Regions from separate parts of the Staphylococcus sp. acrmy genome, predicted to be linked through region 4. Evidence: riboswitches for the same ligand, from Rfam matches in the RefSeq annotation. Region 4 holds a riboswitch; each other region holds the start of a gene.
What was found. Region 4 has a riboswitch for S-adenosylmethionine ahead of metX (homoserine O-acetyltransferase MetX). Riboswitches for the same ligand answer to the same signal wherever they lie in the genome.
Positions count from the first base shown of each region.

Region 1: another riboswitch for S-adenosylmethionine. It lies ahead of FH144_RS06460 (methionine ABC transporter ATP-binding protein); the one in region 4 lies ahead of metX (homoserine O-acetyltransferase MetX).
Region 2: another riboswitch for S-adenosylmethionine. It lies ahead of FH144_RS00215 (aminotransferase class I/II-fold pyridoxal phosphate-dependent enzyme); the one in region 4 lies ahead of metX (homoserine O-acetyltransferase MetX).
Region 3: another riboswitch for S-adenosylmethionine. It lies ahead of FH144_RS00390 (MetQ/NlpA family ABC transporter substrate-binding protein); the one in region 4 lies ahead of metX (homoserine O-acetyltransferase MetX).

Region 1 covers NZ_JALCVE010000005.1:40,599-45,625, reverse strand. Annotated here, with positions in the region: gene FH144_RS06480 (arsenate reductase family protein) at 1-229, shown strand, start outside; gene gcvH (glycine cleavage system protein GcvH) at 344-724, shown strand; gene FH144_RS06470 (toprim domain-containing protein) at 1,006-1,392, shown strand; gene FH144_RS06465 (thioredoxin family protein) at 1,385-1,681, shown strand; SAM riboswitch class I at 1,739-1,844, shown strand; gene FH144_RS06460 (methionine ABC transporter ATP-binding protein) at 1,927-2,952, shown strand; gene FH144_RS06455 (methionine ABC transporter permease) at 2,945-3,640, shown strand; gene FH144_RS06450 (MetQ/NlpA family ABC transporter substrate-binding protein) at 3,660-4,475, shown strand; gene FH144_RS06445 (hypothetical protein) at 4,532-4,696, opposite strand; gene FH144_RS06440 (CsbD family protein) at 4,863-5,027, shown strand, end outside.
Region 2 covers NZ_JALCVE010000001.1:43,676-48,702, forward strand. Annotated here, with positions in the region: gene FH144_RS00200 (heavy metal translocating P-type ATPase) at 1-1,039, shown strand, start outside; gene copZ (copper chaperone CopZ) at 1,187-1,393, shown strand; gene FH144_RS00210 (D-lactate dehydrogenase) at 1,655-2,653, opposite strand; gene FH144_RS00215 (aminotransferase class I/II-fold pyridoxal phosphate-dependent enzyme) at 2,678-3,838, opposite strand; SAM riboswitch class I at 3,916-4,026, opposite strand; gene FH144_RS00220 (phytoene desaturase family protein) at 4,110-5,027, opposite strand, start outside.
Region 3 covers NZ_JALCVE010000001.1:80,079-85,105, forward strand. Annotated here, with positions in the region: gene FH144_RS00380 (APC family permease) at 1-236, shown strand, start outside; gene FH144_RS00385 (aspartate aminotransferase family protein) at 386-1,723, opposite strand; gene FH144_RS00390 (MetQ/NlpA family ABC transporter substrate-binding protein) at 1,978-2,793, opposite strand; SAM riboswitch class I at 2,904-3,010, opposite strand; gene FH144_RS00395 (DUF898 domain-containing protein) at 3,156-3,581, shown strand; gene FH144_RS00400 (hypothetical protein) at 3,760-3,930, shown strand; gene FH144_RS00405 (LPXTG cell wall anchor domain-containing protein) at 4,161-4,361, shown strand; gene FH144_RS00410 (hypothetical protein) at 4,567-4,737, shown strand; partial or broken gene thiC (phosphomethylpyrimidine synthase ThiC) at 4,849-5,027, opposite strand, start outside.
Region 4 covers NZ_JALCVE010000007.1:14,613-19,639, forward strand. Annotated here, with positions in the region: gene FH144_RS08375 (DHH family phosphoesterase) at 1-1,499, opposite strand, end outside; gene FH144_RS08380 (YybS family protein) at 1,527-2,453, opposite strand; gene metX (homoserine O-acetyltransferase MetX) at 2,575-3,543, opposite strand; SAM riboswitch class I at 3,610-3,708, opposite strand; gene FH144_RS08390 (AzlD domain-containing protein) at 3,807-4,136, opposite strand; gene FH144_RS08395 (AzlC family ABC transporter permease) at 4,133-4,828, opposite strand.

The DNA.
Region 1 (5,027 bases), on a different contig from region 4:
TGAAGAAATTATCAATAAAACAGGTGTTGAAATAAATAAATTATTTAATACACACGGAGCAAAATATAGAGAATTAAACCTAAAAGATAAATTGAAAGATTTATCTAAAGATGAAAAGTTAGATTTATTAGCTTCTGATGGTATGTTGGTTAAACGACCATTAGCTATTTCAGGCGAAAAAATTACTTTAGGTTTCAAAGAAGACCAATATAAAGAAACGTGGTTATAGGTTAAATTTACAAATTTTAATTTTATAAATTATTCGAATTTTTATATTAATAGTTGAATGAAACTTAACGGTATGGCATCATTAAATTGTAATTATTTTTAGGAGGGGATTTTCGTGGCAGTACCGAGCGAATTTAAATATTCAAAAGAACATGAATGGGTAAAAGTTGAAGGCAACACTGCAACAATCGGTATCACTGAATACGCACAAGGTGAATTAGGTGATATCGTATTCGTTGAATTACCAGACGTTGATGATGAAATTAATGAAGGGGACACATTTGGTAGTGTAGAATCAGTTAAAACAGTATCTGAATTATACGCGCCAGTATCTGGTAAAGTTGTTGAAACTAACGACGAATTAGAAGATAGCCCTGAGTTCGTTAACGAATCACCATACGAAAAAGCATGGATGGTTAAAGTTGAACTTAGCGATGAAAGTCAATTAGACGAATTATTATCTGCTGATCAATATAAAGAAATGATTGGTGAATAATTTACTTAAACTCCTTGATTATATATCTGGGAGTTTTTTATTTCTGGAAAATTAGGTTTTGTATTAAACCTTTAAATATAAAATTGTACTTATAGCTATACATAAATAGCTTAATTTTTGTTTTATCTTATATTTTATGGCGTGTTGTTCTAACTAATAATGTCTTAGCTTTATATTTTTACTCATTTTCAAAAGTATTGAATTATAATAAATGTTTAGCTTTTTGAGTTTCTGTGAAGAAGTAAATGATTGTTTATTATCGACTTAGAAGGTGGATGAACATGGCAATTTTAAATAAGGTTATTATTGTTGAAGGTAAATCTGATAAGAAGAGAGTACAACAAGTCGTTGCTGAACCTGTGAATATCATTTGCACACATGGTACAATGAGTATCGATAAATTAGACGATATGATTGAAACTTTATATGATAAGCAAGTGTATGTGTTAGCAGATTCGGATAATGAAGGCGAGAAGATTAGAAAATGGTTTAAACGTTATCTTAGTGAAAGTGAACACATCTACGTGGATAAAACGTATTGTGAAGTAGCACGATGCCCTAAGAACTATCTTGCTCACGTATTAAGTAAACATGGCTTTACAGTTCGTAAAGAAAAAAGTCTAATTCCTAATTTAAGAACTGAAAGGTTAGTAATTATGCATGAATAATTCTATAGAAATTGAAGATATTAGTGAACATTATAATAAAGATAAACATTTAATTTTTGGTTACACACCAATGTGTGGAACATGTAAAATTTCAGAACGGATGTTAGATATAGCGAATGAAATTTTACAGTTACCAATTAAGAAGATAGATTTAAATTATCATCCAGAATTTAGTGAAAAAAATAAAATTATGTCTGTGCCTGTACTCATAGTCATGAACAAAGATCAGGAAACCGATAGAATTTATGCTTTTCAATCGGTTCCTTATTTGTTAGAAAATTTAAAATAGTTGTTGACGAAACTAGAGTGCAATGGTAGGATATAAATTAATTAAATAGTGCGAAAACTCTTATCAAGAGAGGTGGAGGGATGTGCCCTATGAAGCCCGGCAACCGTCTTATTATAGAAATGGTGCCAATTCACATAAAGTGCCACACTTTAGAAGATGAGAGAAAGATGATTCAATGCTTTCTCCACCGACTAAAGTGGGGAAAGCATTTTTTAATTACATAAAGGTTTAAGGAGGCATTTAACGTGATTGAGTTGAATCAAGTTGTTAAACGTTATCACACAAAGAATAAAGATGTACTCGCTGTTGATCACGTTGATTTAAAAATAGAAACTGGCACAATTTTCGGAGTTATTGGATTCTCTGGTGCTGGTAAAAGTACGTTAGTGCGTATGTTCAATCATTTAGAAGAACCTACGTCAGGCGATATCATTATTGATGGTGACAATATAAATAAATTGTCTAAATCAGACTTACGACAAAAACGTCAAAAAGTAAGCATGATTTTCCAACATTTTAATTTATTATGGTCGCGTACCGTCTTACGTAATATTATGTTCCCACTTGAAATTGCTGGCTTTTCAAAAGATAAAGCTAAAAAGAGAGCGTTAGAACTCGTAGAATTAGTTGGCTTGAAAGGTAGAGAAAGTGCTTACCCTTCAGAATTATCTGGTGGTCAAAAACAAAGAGTAGGTATCGCTCGAGCATTAGCCAATGAACCAGACGTATTATTGTGTGATGAAGCCACAAGTGCGCTAGACCCACAAACGACTGATGAAATATTAGATTTATTATTGAAAATTAAAGAACGCGAGAATTTAACGATTGTTATCATTACCCACGAAATGCATGTAATCAGACGTGTGTGTGATGAAGTAGCAGTAATGGAAAATGGTCGCGTGATTGAACAAGGCAATGTCACTCAAGTATTTGAAAATCCACAACACGAAGTGACAAGACGCTTTGTAAAAGAAGACTTAGATGATGATTTTGAAGAATCAATTAAACATTTAGAGCCTTTAGATCCAGACGCTTACATCGTAAGACTTAACTTCAATGGTGAAAATACTACAGAACCAGTTATTTCTTACATAACTAAAACACATAATATTGATTTTAATATTCTTGAAGCAAATATTAAAAATACGCGTGGTAGTTCATTAGGATTCTTAGTTATCCACGTCCCACATATTGCGGAAAAAGATTTTGAAAATTTCAAAAACGACTTACATCAGCAACATGTCAATGTGGAGGTGATTAAACATGGATAAGTCTTATGGTGATATTTTCCACGAGATGATCACAATGCCTAATGTTCAGTGGCCAGAAGTATGGCAAGCAATTTACGAAACACTTTATATGACGATTGTGTCTACCATCTTTGCGTTTATCTTTGGACTAATTTTAGGGGTGTTATTATTCTTATCTGCTAAAAGTAATTCTACAGACGCAAGAGTGTTCTATAGTATTGTGTCGTTCATTGTTAACCTGTTCCGTGCAATACCATTTATCATCTTAATCTTGTTATTAATTCCATTTACAAGTGTCCTATTAGGAACAATTAGTGGTCCGACTGGTGCGCTACCTGCCTTAGTTATTGGGGCAGCACCATTCTACGCAAGATTAGTTGAAATTGCATTTAAAGAAATAGATAAAGGTGTTATTGAAGCGGCATGGTCTATGGGGGCAAATACTTGGACAGTCGTTCGTAAAGTATTAATTCCAGAAGCAATGCCTGCGCTAGTATCAGGTATTACAGTTACTGCCATCGCTTTAGTTGGCTCTACTGCAATTGCCGGTGTTATTGGTGCCGGTGGTTTAGGTAACTTAGCTTACTTAACTGGTTTTACTCGAAACCAAAATGATGTCATTTTAGTTTCAACAGTATTTATTTTAATTATTGTATTTATAATTCAATTTATTGGGGATTGGATTACAAATAAAATTGACAAACGTTAAAGAAAAGAGGATGGAATGAATGAAAAAACTTTTTAGTCTATTTTTAGTACTTACATTAACAGTCGTTTTAGCAGCTTGTGGTAATGGCAATGGTGGAAAAGATAAAAAAATTACAGTCGGTGCATCGCCAGCGCCTCATGCTGAAATTTTAGAAAAAGCTAAACCTTTACTTAAAAAGAAAGGCTATGACTTAGAAATCAAAACAATCAATGATTACACTACGCCAAACAAATTATTAGATAAAGGTGAAATTGACGCTAACTACTTCCAACACGTTCCTTACTTAAAAACAGAAAGTAAAGAAAAAGGCTATAAAATTGAAGATGCTGGTAAAGTTCACTTAGAACCAATGGCTGTTTACTCTAAAAAATATAAAAGCTTAAAAGACCTTCCTAAAGGTGCTACAGTTTACGTGTCTAACAACCCAGCTGAACAAGGTCGTTTCTTAAAATTCTTCGTTGACGAAGGTTTAATTAAAATTAAAAAAGGCGTTAAAATTGAAGACGCTAAATTTGAAGATATTACTGAAAACAAAAAAGACATTAAATTTAACAACAAACAATCAGCTGAATATCTACCTAAAATCTATCAAAACCAAGATGTTGATGCAGCAATCATTAACTCTAACTATGCAATCGATCAAGGCTTAAGCCCTCAAAAAGATTCAATTGCAGTTGAAAAAGCGAACAACAACCCTTACGCAAACTTAATTGCCGTTCAAAAAGGTCATAAAGACGATGAAAAAGTAAAAGCTTTAGTTGAAGTATTACAATCTAAAGAAATTAGAGACTTCATCAAAGATAAATACAAAGGTGCCGTTGTACCTGCTAAATAATAAATATTGAAATAAGCTCCGTAGTGATTTTATTGGCTACGGAGCTTTAGTATGTTTTAAATCGTTTTCGTATCACTATAGAGGATACCGACGCCAAACTTGTTTTGAGCGACGGCATACTCAAACTTAATAATTTCAATATAAGGATGCTCTTCTAAAAAGTTATTTACTTTTTTATTTAAGCCATTTTCTGTCATAGCACTAAAATTTATAAATTTCATAATATTCAACTCCTTCTTATGATTAAGTGTAGCATAGTGCTAAATGATATTATTAGTAGAATATTTCCGTTGAGCTTAATTAAAATATTTTGTTATTTATGTTTATAAGTAATTTGGCGGGGTATAGTATCTATGTAAATGACAGTCTACCAAGGAGGAATTTTAAATGGCTGAAGATAAATTTGAACAAGCAAAAGGTAACCTTAAAGAAACAGTTGGTAACGCAACTGACAATAAAGATTTAGAAAAAGAAGGTCAAAACGATAAAGCATCAGGTAAAGCTAAAGAAGTTGTCGATAATGTAAAAGACAAAGCTAATGATGTAATCGAT
Region 2 (5,027 bases), on a different contig from region 4:
AGCTTGCCCTTGTGCATTAGGCCTCGCAACTCCTACGTCTATCATGGTAGGTACTGGACGCGCTGCTGAAAATGGTATTTTATTCAAGGGTGGCGAATATGTGGAACGAACACATCAAATTGATACTATAGTGTTTGATAAGACGGGTACACTCACACATGGCAATCCTGAGGTAACTCATTTTCAAGGAGAAAACGATATATTAGCGTACGTGGCATCGGCTGAAAGTAATTCAGAACATCCGTTAGCTACTGCGATAGTGCAATATGCAGATGAACAAGGAGTTTCTCAAGTAGATGTAGAGGATTATAAAACCTTACCAGGACATGGGATACAAGCCGTTATTGAAGGCCAACACTTATTCGTGGGTAATCAAAAATTGATGCAAGATAACGGTATTGATGTCACAGATTATCAAGCGCAAATGGAACGTATGGAAGCAGATGGTCATACTGTAATGTTAATCGCATACGCTGGTGAACTGCGTGGTATGGTCGCTGTGGCTGATACGGTAAAAGATTCCGCTAAAGAAGCGATTCAACAGTTAACGGATATGGATATTCATACCGTTATGTTAACTGGTGACAATCAGCGTACGGCACAAGCGATTGCTTCAGAAGTAGGAATCGACCAAGTTATCGCAGGCGTGTTGCCTGAAGATAAAGCGCAACATATAACACAATTACAAGACAAAGGACATAAAGTAGCAATGGTCGGCGATGGCATTAATGATGCCCCTGCACTTGTGAAAGCAGATATTGGTATTGCGATGGGCACAGGTACAGAAGTAGCGATTGAAGCGGCCGATATTACGATTTTAGGTGGCGACATTCACTTAGTCCCTAAAGCTATTCATGCAAGTGACCAAACCATTCGCAATATTAAACAAAACTTATTCTGGGCCTTTGGTTATAACGTAGCTGGTATTCCAATTGCTGCTATGGGATTATTGGCACCATGGATTGCCGGTGCAGCCATGGCTTTAAGTTCTGTCAGTGTAGTAAGCAATGCCCTACGTCTAAAACGTATGAAATTATAATAAGCATTTAACTATACGTTAAAATTATACGCATTTTACCTTAAAAATGACTTTAATTTAGGATTTCGTCGCGTTTTCTTTTCTTTGATATATATAAAGGAGTAGAATAAGGGTATACAGTAATGTAATTCTTTGGAGGTGACACAGATGATTAATGAAACAATTAAAGTAGACGGCATGAGCTGTGATCATTGCAGAAACGCTATCGAATCTGCCTTAGCTAAATTAAACGGCGTAACAACTGCCGAAGTCAATTTAGATAAAAACGAAGTTAGAGTCGATTATGATGAAAACAGAGTCTCAGTTGATCAAATGAAACAAGCCATTGAAGACCAAGGTTACGACGTAAAATAATCTTGAATATATGAGAGTGAGGTTGGGACAAAAGTGTTTAGGATTTGAGCAGAACCGAACGATGAGCAAAATTGTTCTTCAAATTTTATCGAATCGTGACGGTATCTGCCGAGAATCCTACTTTTGGGACACCGTTTATCACTTCCCAGAACCCAAATATTATAGGCGTAAAGGTGAGTCAATCATCTTTACGCCTTTTTTTCTAGGTCGAGACCACGAGAGTTATAGACCATATTAAAATACTGCCAGGATTCTCTTTATTTAGTTAACTCTTAATTTCGTAGTTCCTGTATTACGTAATTCAATAATGGCATCTAATGCATCTACCACTAAATTCTTAACAGCCGCTTCCGTATAGAAAGCAATATGTGGAGTTAACAGAATATCTTCTCGTTCAATAAGCGTATCCAACAGCTCATCATTAATCTCTTTACCTCGATAGTCACCAGGGAATAAGCCACGTTCATATTCATAAGTATCTAAAGCTGCACCTTTAAGATGGCCACTATCTAGCGCAGCGAGTAAGGCTTTAGTATCCACCATTGAACCTCTCGCCGCATTAACGAATACTGCCCCTTTTTTAAATTTCGAAAATACTTTTTCATCAAATAAGTGTCCGTTATAATGTGTAGCTGGGATATGAACCGTTACAATATCCGCTTCTGCCACTGCTTCTTCTAACGTATCTTTATACTCGACATATTCTGCTACATGCTCATTTGGAAAAGGATCATACGCAATCACTTTACTATCATAGCCTTTCGCAAAGATCTTAGCCGCTACAGAACCAATACGGCCTGTACCAATGACCGCTACCGTCAAATCACTAATCGAACGTGATAATATAGAAGGTTCCCAACGAAAATCATAATCACGCACTTTACGTTGAATATCATTCTGATTTCTTACGATATTAATCGCTTGTATCACGGCAAATTCTGCAATTGAACTTGGTGAATATGAAGGTACATTGGAAACAACAATGTCATACTTGGTCGCTAAGTCTAAGTCGTACATATCGAAACCTGCACTACGTTGTGCGATATGTTTAATGCCAAAGTCATGTAATTTAGCAAATACCTGTTCTGAAAGAGGATGTTGTTGAGACAATGATAAACCGTCAAATCCTTTCACACTGTCTACATTATCATCGTTTAATAGTTCTTTATTCATCTCTATCTCAACTTGATTGTCTTGTGCCCATTGTTCGATGAAAGGTATATCTTCATCTCTTACACTCATCATTTTAATTTTTAACATTATGCATCATCCTTTCTTGTCTTCTTAGTTGTCGTATAAATGTGCTAATGACGCTAATCTCTCGGCCGCTTCTGCTAAATCGTTATCATTTAATGCTAAGGAGATTCTAACGTAATGACGGCCATTTTCTCCAAATGGAATACCTGGTGCGACTAAAATGGATTTCTCTTTTAATAAATACTGTTCAAACGTTTCACTGTCATATCCTGGAGGGGTTTGTAGCCATGAATAAATGCCTCCTTTTGAATGTACAAAAGGTAAGTGTGCTTCAGCTAGGCGTGCTTCAAAAGCATCACGACGACGTTTAAACGTAGCATTTTGTTGTTCTAAAAAATCATCATAATTATTTAATGCATACGTTGCCGCATCTTGTAAGGCACCAAACATTCCTGCATTGGTATGGGTTTGATATTTTTTAAGCGCTTGAATCATCTCTTTGTTTCCTACTGCAAATCCGACACGGAAACCTGACATATTATAGCCTTTTGATAAGGAGAAGATTTCGATTGCGACGTCTTTCCCATGTTCAGAAGCAAGAATGCTTGGGTTCTTCGCATCAAAGCCAAATACGCTATAGGCAAAGTCGTGCACAATCTTCGTTTGCGTTCCTTTAAAACGCTTAATGGTTTCATCAAACACTTCTGACGTAGCAGTAGACCCGGTTGGATTGTTTGGATATGTAAGGTAAATCAGTGACGTATGCGCTAAAGTCTCTTTATCAACACTGTCCCAATCTGGTAGATAGTCAGGAGGCGATAAATTGAGTGGTACGGGGTTCGCGTCGGAAAGCATCACGCCTGCTAGATAATCCGTATAACCCGGGTCAGGTAATAGCACGTTCTCTCCTGAGTTAACGACACACGTCGGTAAAGCGACGAGTCCATTCTTCGTGCCATATAGGATACACACTTCATCATCTTTATGTAAATCTACGTTATATTGACGTTGATAGAAATTCACAATAGCTTCTTTAAATGATTCTTTGCCATGAAACGCTCCATACTTTTGATTCTCGGGTATACGCACTGCTTCTGCAAAATGATCAACGATACCTTTAGGCGTTTCGCCATCAGGAATGCCCACTGCCATATTTATCAGTGGTAAAGATCCATGTTCAACTTTGCGTCCCATCGTTTTGCCAAAGTAACTTTCCGGTATAGCGGCTAATCTCTTTGAAATGACCATCTTCATCCTCCTTTAGATATAAAAGTAACGCTATACACCACTTTTCCAAGTGGCATATAGCGTTATTTTGTACACGACACTTATCTGTGAGGCGTTACCTCTTTGGAATTAGCACAGTGCTGTTTTATATGTGAAGCCTGTTGCTGAAGTTTCATCGGGCCAAATCCCTTCACTTCTCTGGATAAGTTCTTTCGAATTACTATTTATTTTATCAGGACGAAAAATATTGTCAATATTTATAATTTTCAGATTTAATCTAACTATTCAGTATTTAAATCCCTTTATTAATATCTTCTAACATGGCTTCTGCCGTAATTTTAGCGCTCGTTAAGACAATTGGAACACCTGCACCAGGATGTGTACTTGCACCTGCAAAGTATAAATCTTTATAATCTTTCGACACATTAGCCGGACGATAATAGTTACTTTGCGTCAATGTAGGCATTAAGCCGAATGCCGTACCAAATTTTGCGTTATAACGACTTTCAAAGTCTAATGGTGTAAAGATTGTTTCTGAAATCACATCTTTGCGCACATCTTTAAGTTCTTCAATTGTTTCTATTTTGCTATAAACAACTTCTTTGGCGCGTTCGATTTCATTTGGATCATTCCAATCTATTTCGCCTGTTTTCAATTCAGGGACAGGCATAAGCACGTACATTCCAGTTTGGCCTTTTGGCGCTAGCTCATCATCTTCTACCGCTGGAAAATAAAGATATAAAGAAGGATCATCTGGCATTCTACCACTAAAGATATCATCAATATTGCCTCTAAAGTCTTTGGCGAATACAACATTATGAACATGAACTTTATCGCGTAGTTCTCTGTTTATGCCGGCATAGACAAGGAAAGCTGAACATGAGTAGTCCATGTTGTCTACCTTTTCAGGAGAATATTTCTTCAGTGGTGCATGGGATGGCATCAAGTGTTGTGCGACATACGGGAAATCTGCAGTACATAACACTTTATCAAAGCGATGGATTTCATCATTCACACGTAAACCATCTGCACGTTTAAATTTAGGATCGATAATGATTTCTTGTACATCTGCATTTAATCGAACTTCAATACCTAAATCTTGGCCAAGTTTCAATAAGCCTTGTGCTAAGCCATACATTCCGCCTTTAATATAGTGCACGCCATGGACCATTTCAATCATTGGAATAATTGAATAAATAGACGGACCTTG
Region 3 (5,027 bases), on a different contig from region 4:
GCTTAAGAAAACGTGAAGGCAAAGACTTACCGGTACCAGCATTTAAAGTGCCATTCTTCCCAGTATTACCAATCGTTACTTTCGTTTTAGTATTATTAGTATTCTGGGGCTTAAGCTTTGAAGCGAAACTTTATACTTTAATTTGGTTCTTAGTTGGTATTATCATTTATGTTTTCTATGGCATTAAACATTCTAAGAAAAATGAAGAAAAAGACTATATCGTTCCTAAAGATTAATATACAATCAAAAAGCGTAACATGCTAAATAGGAGTAGAGGTGATTCAATAAGAATCATCCCTACTCCTTTTTTATTTAATACTACGTTGATTTCAGTTATTTTAATAAACATCCCTAAACTAAATTAATGGGATATCTGTTGTACTTCTTACCAGCCTTGGCCGTTAATGTCATATTGGTCTAAGCGTCCTTCTTGTAAGGCTTGTAATGCGTCTTCTAGTGTATCTAGTGCATAATCAAGTTGTTCATAGGTAATAACAAGTGGTGGTTGGAAACGTAAGACATTACCAGCTACCGCAATAATTACCAAGCCATGTTCAAAGCAGTAGTTACAAATTTTCAATGCTTCTTGTGACGCTCTTGTCTTAGTTTCTTTATCAGACACTATATCTATACCAATCGATAAACCGATACCTCGTACATCCCCGACATAGTCATATTTAGTTACCCATTGGTCCATTCGTTGACGTACGTAGTTCCCCTTTTCAGAGCTAGCAGTTAATAAGTCGTCTTCTTCAATCATTTCTAATGTTGCGAGAGCCGCTTCACAACTTACTGGATTCGCTCCTGTAGTGAACAGATGCGCAGGTGCTTCTAGGCTTTCGATAATTTCTTTACGCCCCACGATTGCTGACATAGGCAAGCCGCCAGCTAGTGATTTACCGAATGTAATTAAATCTGGAGTAAAGTTGAAGTGATCAATTGAACTCCAAGTACCAGTACGGCCAAGGCCTTGTTGAATATCATCTACGGCAATTAAAATACCATGTTCATGACATAACGCCTCTAACGCTTCAAAGTAGCCTTCTACCGGTTCTAATAAGCCATCGTCTCCTTGAATCGTTTCAACCATGATACAGGCCACTTCTTCAGCGGGTACATATTTCGCGAACATCTCTTTAAGCGGTGCTAAGTATTCTTCTACTGTATTTGGTGTCGGTTGTTCATACATTCCTCTATATTTATCAGGGAATGGAATATGGTAGAACCCACTTAATAAAGGACCATAATGTTTACGCATATTCAAACTGATTGCTGACATGGATAATGAACCAAATGTTGACCCATGATAAGCATTTGTAAAACTGATAATGTATGGTCGCCCTGTATACGCTCGCGCAAATTTAATTACACCATCATTGGCATCTGAACCACTTAATCCAAAGGTTACGCGCTTTTCAAAATCCCCTGGCGCAATATCGCACAGCTTTTTAGATAATTTCACAGCTGGTTCATGATACATATAGGCAGGCGTATAATGGATAAATTTATCAACTTGCTTTTTAATCGCTTCTGTTACGCGTTTTGGTGCATGGCCTACATTCTGTGAGCTTGCACTTGATAACAAGTCAATATACTCTTTTCCATCTACATCAACCAACGTTGCCCCATAGCCGTGATCAATCGCTAATGGATAGTATTTAATTCTTCCTGACGCTGCAAAATATTTCCCATCTTCATTTATAAGTTGCTCTGACTTTGTCATTCGTATCCATCCTCCCAAGAGAGACACCTGGATATGTAGTTGAATAGGATGATGGCCAAGTATAGTGGCCATTTATCCAGGTTTCTCTCGGCTTTCGCCCAAAACATTGTTAAGTAATATTTATCAATATACTAATAATTGTCAGATTTGTAAATATTTTCAGAAAAATTAAAAAATATAAATTCTCAAACAAAATAAATAAAGGTAAGGTTGAAACCTTTGAACAAGATTTCTCCCTTACCCTTCTCTATTTATTATTTACTTTCGTACGGGATTACATCATCCCCGTATTCTTTCTTAATGTAATCTTTAATTTCTTTTGATTGCATTACTTTTAATAGTTCTTGGAATTTTTTATCGTTTTTATGTCCTTCTTGAACTGCAAGAATATTGGCGAATGGTGATGATTTACCTTCCATAACAATCGCATCTCTTGAAGGTTTTAAGCCGTTATCGATAGCATAGTTAGAGTTCATAATAACCGCAGCGCCTTCTCCATTTTTATATGTTTTAGGTAAGAATTCAGCACCTTGTTGATGATTAAATTTTAAATTCTTTTTATTTTCCACAACGTCTTCAAATTTGGCATCTTCTATTTTTACACCTTTTTTCAATTTAACTAAACTTTCATTAACAAAGAATGACAAGAAACGTCCTTCTTCAGCTGGGTTATTAGAGACGTATATCGTTGAGCCCTCCGGAATATCTTTAAGGTGTTTATATTTTTTACTATACACGCCCATTGGGGTTGTAAATACTTTACCAAGTTCTTCTATTTTATATCCATGACTCTTCTTCTCTGCTTTCAAATAAGGTACATGTTGGAAGAAGTTCGCATCGACATCGCCTTTATCTAACAATTTATTAGGCACTTTATAGTCATTTACTTCTTTTACTTCTAAGTCATAGCCTTTCTTTTTCAATTGTGCTTTTGCTTTCTTCAGTACATCTCCGTGTGGTGCAGGAGATGCAGCTACTGTAATCTTCTTATTCTCTTCCTTATCTTTGCCACATGCTGATAATACTAAGATCAAGACTAAAACACTTATAATACTTATCCACTTTTTCATATGTATCGACACCTTTATTTATATTTTCCAATAAAATGAGCACTCTTAAATGATTAGAAGACACAAAAAAATACTTTCTATCTATTTAAGAGAAAGCATCGATACACTCTCTCTTATCTCTTAAAGTATTGTCTACTTTATGTGAATTAGCACCATTTCGTTAAACGACGGTTGCTGGGCTTCATAGGGCACATCCCTCCACCACTCTCGATAAGAGTTAACACGTTTTATTGAATTGATATTATCTTAGCATTCGCTCTATAACCGGTCAATATATTTTTTAAATATTCCGAAAAGTTAACACGTGTTATTCTTTGGCACCAAGGGAATAGTAATATAATCAAGATTAAAGGAGGCTAACAATGTTACGTTACGGCTATCACCTATTAAGCGCCTTAATAATAAGTATAGTCTTGCTTATTACCATGGCCATTATGGATGTCTTTGCACAATCCACGCATCTTACTTTATTACTTATCAACATTGACTTCTTAGCTGACCCAAGTAAAGTACCATTAGTAGTAGAATTACTGATTCATGTATTGATAGGTTTTATTATATATATTGTTTTCTTGTTTATTTATCATATATCTAAGCCACTTTATAACTTAAGTTATGTGTTACTTATGTTGATATTCATCGTACTCTATCCACTCTTAATTATGTTAGCACGACGTGAGATATTCCAATTCAGTTGGCTTGAGTATGGTTTATGGATGGTTGCGCACATTATCTTCATTTGTTTAATGGCATGGGCTATACCCTACTTTTCAAAAAAGAAATACTAAATTCACAGAAATTATAAACTTTAAATAACCTTTAATATTGTTAAGCTAAATTTACAAAAGGTGAGTTCTTTAAGCTAGGTTAAAGTTTCGATATCGTTCGTTTTAAAGCCCTATTTAATTCAATTCTGAGTGTTACACTAAGGCTGTAATCGATAATAAATGAAATGGGGTTTGCATTGTGAAGAAGGTTTCTCTATTGGTGTTAACTGTTCTAATAGGCACGGTAATATTATGTTTAAACTCAAACCATGCATTAGCTGCAGAAATGGTTACGAAGGACAATGCACAACAAGTTGCACAAGAAGCAATGTCTAATAGTGGAATTTACAAAACTTCGGCAAAGCCATAGATAAAGGTAACTATTTCGAAATTGAAAGTCATAATAAAGCAAATTCTGGTGTAGGTGTCTACAGAGTTTATAAAACTGGCGAAGTAGAATATAAGAATGATAAATTTAGTGATTTTAATCAATTAGCAAGTGAAGACACACATGCGGAACACGGCATCGCAAAAGCTGCTGAATTAGATAACCCATCTCCAACTACTTCAGACGCTTCTTCCGTAGATAATGCTCGTGAATTGAATACGTATTATGTAGGAAATGTAGCTTCTACAGAAGTCCCATCATCTAAAACTAATACACATCAATCTACTTCAAACAAAACATTGCCTCAAACTGGTGATGCCAATCATCATCAACCTATTCAAGCTTTAGGTAGTTCATTATTTCTACTAGGTAGTTTAATTTTAATCAATCTCACAACTAGAAAAACTGCATAATAGCTTGAATGTTTTTAGTGAGAGTGAGACATTTATATCATAGATGTCTCCATTTTTGTTTTGGCAATAGTTGATTGAGTTGAAGACTCACTGTAACTGTACTTTCTTCATTACTGGTCAACCTTGCTAGAGTGAGACAATGAAATCTTAGAAATCACATTAGATTTCTGTGTTGCTCTCTTTTTATGTAAGGAGGTTAAACTATATGGTTTATACGTTATTAGGTATATGCGTCATCTTACTAATAGGCGTTGTCGGCTTTCCATTGATATATGGATTCATAGATGGCTCTAAAAATCCTGGCAAGTATCCTAATTTTCTATCTAAAGAAGAACAACGTCGTCAAGAACATAGAAAGAACAGAAAAGATAAGTAATAATAATTTAGAAAAAATATTGCACCCCTAGAAGTGGGATTGTTTAGTCCAACTTTTAAGGGTGCATTTTATGTGATACTTTATAATTTAATTGTGTAACAGTATCTTATATTAATGATAAATTTTACTACCTTGTTCTTTGAATTCTTCGGCTTTTTCTTTCATTCCTTCTAATTTCTCTCGATGTTCTTCTCTGATATTATGCGAAATTTTCATTGAACAGAATTTAGGGCCACACATACTACAGAAGTGTGCGACTTTAGCCGCTTCAGTCGGTAACGTTTGATCAT
Region 4 (5,027 bases):
TTACGTGTATCGACAATGATACCTGCGTACATTACCGTTGATTCTAAACGAGTTAAACGTTGTTCTGTCGGTTGATATTCTAAGAGTTCCGTCACAAGTTCGGCTGTTGAACTTGCGTATGGTTCCATATAAACCAACAGAGGATTAGAAATAAAGCTTTCGCCACGTCTGTGATGGTCAATAACCACTTTACGGTTCGCTTTATTTAGAATATTTTCATCTAATACCATCTCAGGTTTATGCGTATCTACGACGACAATAGTAGATTTAGAAGTCATCATATCCCAAGCTTCGTCAGACGTTACGAAACGTTCTTTAAGCTCAGGTTTCTTATCGATTTCATCCATCACACGACGTAATGTTGGATCGATATCTTCTTCATTTAGAACGACATACGCCTCTAAGTTATTCATTAATGCGAAACGTGACACCCCGATTGCGGCACCTATCGCATCTAAGTCAGGACGTTTGTGTCCCATAATAATTACTTTATCGCCTTCAGTTAAAATGTCTTTCAAGGCGTGAGAAATCACTCGCGCTCTTACACGTGTACGTTTCTCCATTGGGTCAGTCTTACCGCCGTAGAAACGGACGTTACCATTCATATTCTTGATGGCAACTTGGTCACCACCACGACCTAACGCTAAATCAAGACCGGATTGTGATAATTCCCCAAGATCGATTAAGTTCTCGGTACCTTCACCGACCCCAATACTTAGTGTTAATTGGGCACGATAGCCGACACTTTTCTCACGTAACTGACTGAGAATTTCAAAGTTTGATTCTTCAATTTCCGCTAGAATTTTTTGATTTAAATACGCTACGAATTGGTCAGAGCTATAACGTTTAAAGTAAATATTATATTCTGACGCCCAACGACTAATCACTCGTGTCACCATTGAGTTGATTTCAGAGCGTTGCGTATCATTCATATTTTGCGTAATTTCATCATAATTATCTAGGAAAAGGGTCGCAATAATAGGTTTCGATTCTTCATATAATGCGTGTGTTTGTACTTCATTCGTAATATCGAAGAAGTATAAACAATTTTCTTCCTGGGCATGGCGTACATGATAATGATATGGACCATGTTCGATTTCAACTTCTTGAATCTTTTCAAGCTGCTTTAAAATATTCGGAAACACTTCATTAACTGGTTCTGAGATGACGTTCGTTTCTAAGTGTTCAGACATATACTGGTTGATCCATTCAATATGATCATCGGCATCAAGTACGACCATACCAATTGGCAGACGTTTGATGGCTTTATTGCTACCAGCCGAGACATGACCACTTAAGTTATCCACATAGTTATCCATTTTTAATAATGCTTGTCTTACTAACACGATGCTAATAATAATCATCACGACTAGAATAGCAGCGGCAATCGTAGCTACCAATGGCTTAAAGATAAACCATACAACGACAAGTGCTATCGCAGTAAGTACCATCAAAATGTAAGGTATAAGTAATGCCTTTTTTGTGGATTGACGGTTCATTCTTCCACCTCTATTCACTTTTTAAAGTCATTTTTTAATCATTCGTTTTAAATTAATTCCTAAATCAAGTACCCCAAGTAATGCAACAATATGTGTTGCTGGCGTTAAAATTGTCCCCACGACCATTAACAATATCGTTACAGCATCTGGCATACGTCTTGCTTTACCAAAGAAATGAATTAAACTCAATCCTTGAATATACATCAATAATGATAACACAACTTCAAAATTTAACACGATACTTTGGAAAGTACTTGGCTGAGTCGCAAACATTACGCACAGCAAGACGATCATGTAAATCCATAATAATGAACGATTCATTTGCCAAGCAAATAAAGGTTTGAAAATCGGTGTAGCTACTTTAAATTTACGTACAATCGGAAATGTAATAATTAAACTAATTAAAACAAGAATAAAAATTCCGATAATAATAAAACTTGGAAGTTGTACTGCCATTTGGCGAAAGCTTTCTTCTAATAGCGTTTTATAATCAGACTCCACGCCTGATGTAACAATGGCGCTATGCATTGCATCTTTGAAAGGTTTAATAAGTGTTGTTGCACTTGGTATCTTTTTAAATACTTGTAATAACATGAATGCGACTAAAGCAAATATACTTAAATATGTAGTTGCTATATATAAGATGCGTTCTTTAGAAGCACGTTCTTTTAATAATTGGCCAATAATAAAGCTAAGTAGTAAAACTAAAATCATGGCACTTAATACAAATGTATTACCTAATAGAGTGGTTAAAATAACTGTGACTAACGCGGCAAATCCAAATGATGGAACAGATTTGTTCCATAGAATAATCCCTGGAATTGTGGCGAATAAACATAGTATCAAACCAAGTATCGGTAACACATACGTGATTAAAGCAACAATAACGAGCGCAATTGTTCCTAAAATCGTCGCTTTAAGGTGTACTTTTGAAAACACATTTGCCACTCCCATACTTTTTGACTGTAACTTCTATTTTAACCTCTATACAAGATTAAAACAAATGTATAGAAATAGTACTTAGCACACTCATTAGTCGTTGGTTTAGTGGCACTATTGCGGTAATCCGCTTCCATTATTTTCGTTTGAAATTCGTTACTTTTAGAAAATGATATAAGTTCGGTGCCCAATCATTAAAGTTTAATAAGAAACCGTCATGTCCTACATTGTCTGGCACAAAGAAATGACGATGATATTTAAACCGCTCCCCTACTGCTCTCACTTGGTCATCTGGATACAATAAATCATCTGTAAAGCCCATCGTAAGTACTTTAGTATCTAAAGATTGAAAGACCTCATCTACGTCTACACGGCCACGGTCGATATTGTGGCTATCTAAGACATTCAACATTGTTAAGTAACAGGATAAATCATACGTTTCTTTAAACTTATTACCTTGGTAGCGTTGATAACTAACGACCTCGTCTGGAGAGAAGCGTTGATCATAACTTTTAGACGACCGGTACGTTAGGAAGCCTAATTGACGTGCAATACTTAGTCCTTCTTTACCTCCAAGATGAATGGCTTCACGCGCAATTTCATTAAATGCTCGGCTATAGGAGGACGTTTTATCAGTGGCTGCTAAGATAACCGCTTTATCAACTTGGAACTGGTTATTATAGAGTAATTCCATCACCTGCATGCCACCTAGACTTCCGCCGATTAAGATGTTAATTCTTTCGAAGCCGAGTTCTTGAATGCCCTTTTCAATCGCTTTAGCAATATCTCTTAGTGTTAATTGTTTCGGAAAATGTGTATCCGTTACGGGAGAGCTTGAGCCGAATGGGCTACCGATAACGTTAAATGTAAGGAACTGATAATCGTAGATAGGCATATAGCCACCGTCGATAATTTCACGCCACCAACCAGGATGTTCATCAGTACCATACGTTAAATGATTGCCGGTTAGCGCATGACAAACGACTACAAGTGGTTGACCTGAGTATCCTACATGTTCGTAGCGTAATTGTAGATTCTCAATCATTTCACCTGATTCTGTTCTAAATCGTCCTAAGTTTAATGTGTCTACCGTATAATGTGTCATACGCTTTCCTCCTCTGGATAAAAAAATCACTCCATACTCTTTAGAAGTATGAAGCGATGTGCTTATTACTTATCATTCGAGTATCTCGTTGGTTGTAGCACCGTACATGAATGCCGGTTGCTGAAGTTTCATAGGGCCGCGTCCCTCCACTTCTCTCAATAAGTTTATATTGTTTAGTTTTTACACTTTGTAACTGTTTTGTTTAAATTTATTTTATCTAATTACATTTGTAACTTCAATAGCTAGCTGTAGGATTCTGCCTTTTAAAAGAAAAAACGTAAACCAGCAATGAATGCGATACCTATTAGTATGGTAATCGTCAGGCTACGTGTAATGAGTGCAATGAAAATGGTCGGAATCGTTGCAATGATAAACGGAATATTGAGTGTGTAACCTTGTACGCCGTCTTGTTGGACGATGATGCCATCTAAGATAAGTGCCGTGAATAAGGTAATGGGTATAAATGATAACCACTTAATTACCGTTTCTGAAAGTTGAATACGTGAAATCATAAGAAACGGGATAACGCGGACGATTAGCGTTACGAGCCCACATAAAACGATTAATATTAACGTATGCCAAGATGTCGTCATTTATCCATCACCACCCCTAATGTTGCTGCAAAGATTGATGCGATAAGAATCGCGCCGTATGAAGGTATAAACCAACTTAGAATTAACATCATCACGATGACACTCGCAATTAATACAAGATACACTTTGAGTTTTGAACGTGTAATCGACTCAAATTGTGCCATTGCTAGAAAGATGAACATCGCCGTAATAGCGAAATCAAGTCCCAACATCTCTGGATTAGAGATATATTTACCGAATACTGCGCCGGCCACACTTGCAAGCGCCCAAAATACGTAAGCAGTTAAGTTTAAACCGTGTAACCAACGATCGTTTATCTTCTCCCCTTTTAAATGAGGTGTAACCGCTACGCCAAATGTTTCATCGGTTAAGATTGACGATAAGCCTATACGGTTCCAAACGCTATAATTTCTATAACTTGGCGCTAATGTCATTGATAATAGGAAAAAACGTGAATTGACGATAAAAGTGGTTAATACTATGGCCGAAGTCGGTGTACCTGCTATGACAAGTGCGCAGATGATAAATTGCGCTGCTCCAGCATAGACTAGTAAACATAGTAATAAGATTTCTAATATACTGAAATGCTGTGAAGCCGCCACGATTCCAAATGACAAACCAATTCCAATATATCCTAATAACGTAGGAATACATTCCTTGACCCCTTGTTTAAATGTCACATGTGACGTCATTCTTTTACCCCCTTTGTTCCATTCGTTTCCACAAGTAAATATATAATTAAATTTAGTCTAATACACTAGTTTAAGAGTAGCAACATACTTAGACGTCAGGTTGTGTGACGTAAGACTAACAGACGTGTTAAAACGTTGATTTATCAATGTTTTTAGAGTTCTCTATTTTTAGGTCAAAATTTCTACTTACCCCATATCA